2 regions of the Phytobacter diazotrophicus genome follow, and region 2 is predicted to be linked to the other one. Evidence: predicted binding sites of a transcription regulator. Region 2 holds the regulator's gene; the other holds the start of a gene.

Region 1 (2,202 bases), 2.6 Mb from region 2:
CGTTAATGTTCATTACGCCCATATGACATGCGGATGATAGTCTTATCCTGTCATAAATATTCGTTTTCTCTTACTTCGGGCGCACCTGTTCCGGCAGGAAAATAAAGCTATTTTTCAAAAGGGTGAGGTTTCTCTGGTTACCTGAAAAGTGACGGCTTGCGCACGTCTGGCGGTAAGAATGTGACTTAAGAACGATTTTGAAACGATGTTTTGATTTATCGTAGGGACAATTGATGACAACAACAGGGTAAGGAGTGGGCAATGAAAAAAGTGGCGGTGTTGTTAGCGCCAGGGTTTGAAGAAGCAGAAGCGATTATTACCATCGACATTCTGCGTCGCCTGAATATTGAGGTTGAAACGCTGGCCTGCGCACAATCACGTGCGGTAGTGAGCTATCACAATATTCCGATGGTGGCAGACAGCACGCTGAGCGAGCGCGCTGACACAGTTTATGACGCCGTGGTGCTTCCGGGCGGCCCGCAGGGTAGTGTTAATCTTGCCGCGAATGCAGAAGTTATCGCATTTATTAAGCATCATGATGCGCAGAATAAGCTGATTTGCCCGATTTGCTCCGCAGCCGCAAGAGTGCTTGGCGGCAATGACCTGCTGGATGGCCGCCGCTACGTCTGCTCCGGCGATTTGTGGCAAGGGGTTCGAAACGGTGAGTACGTTGATGCCCCGGTGGTGGAAGACCGTAATCTGCTAAGCGGCAAAGGTCTTGGCCACGCGTTTGATTTTGCGTTTGCCCTGTCGGCACGCTTGCTGGGTGATGAAACCCCCGTGCGCGATCACGCAGATCATATTTATTACCACTGGTAACCTGTACACCCCGATACACCTTGTATCGGGGGACAAGGATAACCGAGCTGGAGCTATGGATTATTCTGCTAACATCCTTCTGATTTGTACGACAAATACTCCCATTTTTATGTCTTAATCCGCTGAATTTATGTACGGAATTACTGTAATTCTGCGGTGTGATATTGCTCTCCTATGGAGAATCAATTTCCCGCTAAAACTACTGCCAGCACAGGTATCCAGGGAAGCACGGATCCTAATGCCTTGTTTTATGACCTTTTAAGTTAACCGGTAGTTATTTTTCCCTACGTAAAAGAAAGTCAAAGCTGGAGTTAACCATGCACAAATTCACTAAAGCGTTAGCAGCCATTGGCCTTGCAGCCGTTATGTCACAATCCGCTATTGCTGAAACAATGAAACTGGGTTTTTTGGTAAAACAACCTGAAGAACCCTGGTTCCAGACTGAATGGAAATTCGCCGATAAGGCGGGCAAGGATTTAGGGTTTGAGGTGATTAAAATCGCCGTTCCGGATGGCGAAAAAACACTTAATGCTATCGACAGTCTGGCAGCGAGCGGCGCAAAAGGCTTCGTTATCTGTACGCCGGACCCGAAATTAGGTTCCGCGATTGTTGCTAAAGCGCGCGGTTATGACATGAAAGTTATTACCGTGGATGATCAGTTCGTTAACGCCAAAGGCGAACCGATGACCTCCGTTCCTCTGGTCATGATGGCCGCCAGCGAAATCGGCGCGCGTCAGGGTCAGGAATTGTACAAAGAGATGCAAAAACGCGGCTGGGATGTGAAAACGACAGGCGTTATGGCGATCACGGCCAATGAACTGGATACCGCACGTCGCCGTACCACCGGTTCAATGGATGCGCTGAAAGCCGCAGGCTTCCCGGAAAAACAAATTTACCAGGTACCGACAAAATCAAACGATATCCCCGGTGCGTTTGATGCCGGTAACTCTCTGCTGGTGCAACATCCGGAAGTGAAACACTGGCTGGTGCTGGGTATGAACGATAACACCGTCCTGGGTGGCGTGCGCGCAACCGAAGGTCAGGGCTTTAAAGCTGCAGATGTGATTGGCATTGGTATTAACGGTGTGGACGCGGTGAGCGAGCTGTCTAAAGCGCAGGCGACCGGCTTCTACGGTTCTCTGCTGCCAAGTCCGGATGTACACGGCTATAAAACCAGCGAGCTGCTCTACAACTGGGTGACCAAAGGTGTTGAGCCGCCGAAATTCACTGCGGTTACCGATGTGGTGCTGATCACTCGCGATAACTTCAAAGAAGAGCTGGCGAAAAAAGGGTTAGGCGTGAAGTAAATCTCTGATGGTTGTGCCCTCCCTTGTCAGGGAGGGCCAGAAGTACACTGAACTGATTCACGGAGACGTTATGCAA
Region 2 (2,202 bases):
TTCCAGCGCGTGCCGACGGTGGATACCTCCAACCCGTTCGCCGCCAAAGTGATCCCATCGCTCGATGAGAGCTTTGTGGTGATTCATTTTCGTAATCTTGAAGGGATCGACTATCCCTGGTTGCTGGCGATGTTGCAGGGTTCGTTCATTTCACACATGAATACGCTCGTGGTGCCTGGCGGCAAAATGGGGTTAGCAATGGAGCTGATCATGACACCGCTGGTCCAACGGCTGATGGAAGGGAAGAAGATTCAATAGGCCTCCAGCCGACACAACTTCTGCCTCCCTCTGAAGCCCCGGTAAACGCAGCGCCACCGGGGAATGTGTCGGATACGCGACGCTTATCCGACCTGTGTTCTCAGGCCTCAATCACCTCATATGAATGCGTGATTTTCACCGCTTTCTCCAGCATTAATGCCACGGAGCAATACTTCTCGGCAGAGAGATCCACCGCGCGCGATACCGCCGCCTCTTTTAGCTCTTTGCCGGTCACGATAAAGTGCAAATTGATATGCGTAAACAGACGCGGAGCCTCTTCACGACGCTCTGATGTCAGCTTCACTTCGCAATCTTTCACATCGTGGCGGCCTTTTTGCAGAATAGAGACAACATCGATAGCGCTGCATCCCCCTGCGGCCATCAGCACCATTTCCATCGGGCTTGGGGCTTTGTCGCCTGAGTTACCATCCATCAGGATCTGGTGCCCGGACGCAGACTCGCCAAGGAACGTTAAACCTTCTACCCATTTCACACGAGCTTGCATTTTTAATTCACTCCGGAGTTACAATTTTCTTTACAGATTACGCGCACATAAGAAAACTCGCAACGGAAGGCGACCTGCGTCAAGCTGAAGCGAGACACCAGGAGACAGGCGTTAAAAGCTATGCTAAAACAATCACGATGCTACAGTGATACATTGACGTTATGCATGTATGCAGAGGACATCACATATTACAGGCCGCAGGCATGTCTGACGGTCCACTTCCCAGGTATGGGGAAGATAGATTGCAACCCCGGACGCGATATGTGAATCCAGCGTCTGGAGCCAGCTTATAACAGAGGATAACCGCGCATGGTGCTTGGCAAACCGCAAACAGACCCGACTCTCGAATGGTTCTTGTCTCATTGCCACATTCATAAGTACCCGTCGAAGAGCACGCTGATTCACCAGGGTGAAAAAGCGGAAACGTTGTATTACATCGTCAAAGGCTCAGTGGCTGTGCTAATCAAGGATGAAGAAGGTAAAGAGATGATCCTCTCTTACCTTAACCAGGGAGATTTTATCGGTGAACTGGGTCTGTTCGAAGAGGGTCAGGAGCGCAGTGCATGGGTACGCGCTAAAACCGCTTGTGAAGTGGCCGAAATCTCCTACAAAAAATTCCGCCAGTTAATTCAGGTGAACCCGGATATTCTGATGCGTTTGTCTTCCCAGATGGCGCGTCGCCTGCAGGTCACCTCGGAAAAAGTCGGTAACCTCGCCTTCCTTGATGTAACGGGCCGTATCGCACAGACGCTGCTGAATCTGGCGAAACAACCGGATGCAATGACCCACCCGGACGGTATGCAAATTAAAATTACCCGCCAGGAAATTGGTCAGATCGTTGGCTGTTCCCGCGAAACCGTCGGCCGTATCCTGAAAATGCTGGAAGATCAAAACCTGATCTCCGCACACGGTAAAACCATTGTCGTGTACGGTACACGTTAATTCTCAAGCGGCGCATCGCCCTTAACGATGCGCCGTTTTTGTCTCTCTTCCCCATGTGGCGCAGGCTGATTTATCACCCCGAAATCAACTATGCACTGCGACAAACGCTGGTGTTATGCCTCCCTGTGACCGTGGGTCTGATCGCGGGTCGTCTCGATCTTGGTCTGCTGTTTTCTCTCGTTCCCGCCTGCTGCAATATTGCCGGTCTGGATACTCTGCATAAACGTTTCTTCAAACGCGTCATTATCGGCGGCACGCTCTTTGCGGGCAGTAGCCTCACGGTACAGCTATTACTGACGCAAAATATTCCGCTACCGCTGATTCTGAGCGGATTAACGCTCTTGCTCGGCGTCACAGCAGAAATCAGCGCATTACACGGGCGGCTTCTACCCGCCTCGCTCATTGCCGCCATCTTTACTCTCAGCCTCGCCGGTAACATGCCCATCTGGGAGCCGTTGCTGATTTATGGGCTGGGTACCCTGTGGTACGGCGCATTT

Evidence for each region. The regulator CRP, encoded in region 2, controls carbon source genes, mostly activating them, when cyclic AMP is high. The targets are predictions, from matches to a motif close to ATGTGANNNNNNTCACAT.
Region 1: the regulator CRP is predicted to act here: its motif matches at 976-993, upstream of ACS0RQ_RS17135 (arabinose ABC transporter substrate-binding protein).

Annotation. Positions count from the first base shown of each region.
Region 1 covers NZ_CM125428.1:3,518,166-3,520,367, reverse strand. Annotated here, with positions in the region: gene ACS0RQ_RS17140 (DJ-1 family glyoxalase III) at 262-819, shown strand; gene ACS0RQ_RS17135 (arabinose ABC transporter substrate-binding protein) at 1,137-2,126, shown strand; gene araG (L-arabinose ABC transporter ATP-binding protein AraG) at 2,197-2,202, shown strand, end outside.
Region 2 covers NZ_CM125428.1:457,305-459,506, reverse strand. Annotated here, with positions in the region: gene ACS0RQ_RS02105 (phosphoribulokinase) at 1-258, shown strand, start outside; gene ACS0RQ_RS02100 (OsmC family protein) at 359-763, opposite strand; gene crp (cAMP-activated global transcriptional regulator CRP) at 1,073-1,705, shown strand; gene ACS0RQ_RS02090 (YccS/YhfK family putative transporter) at 1,759-2,202, shown strand, end outside.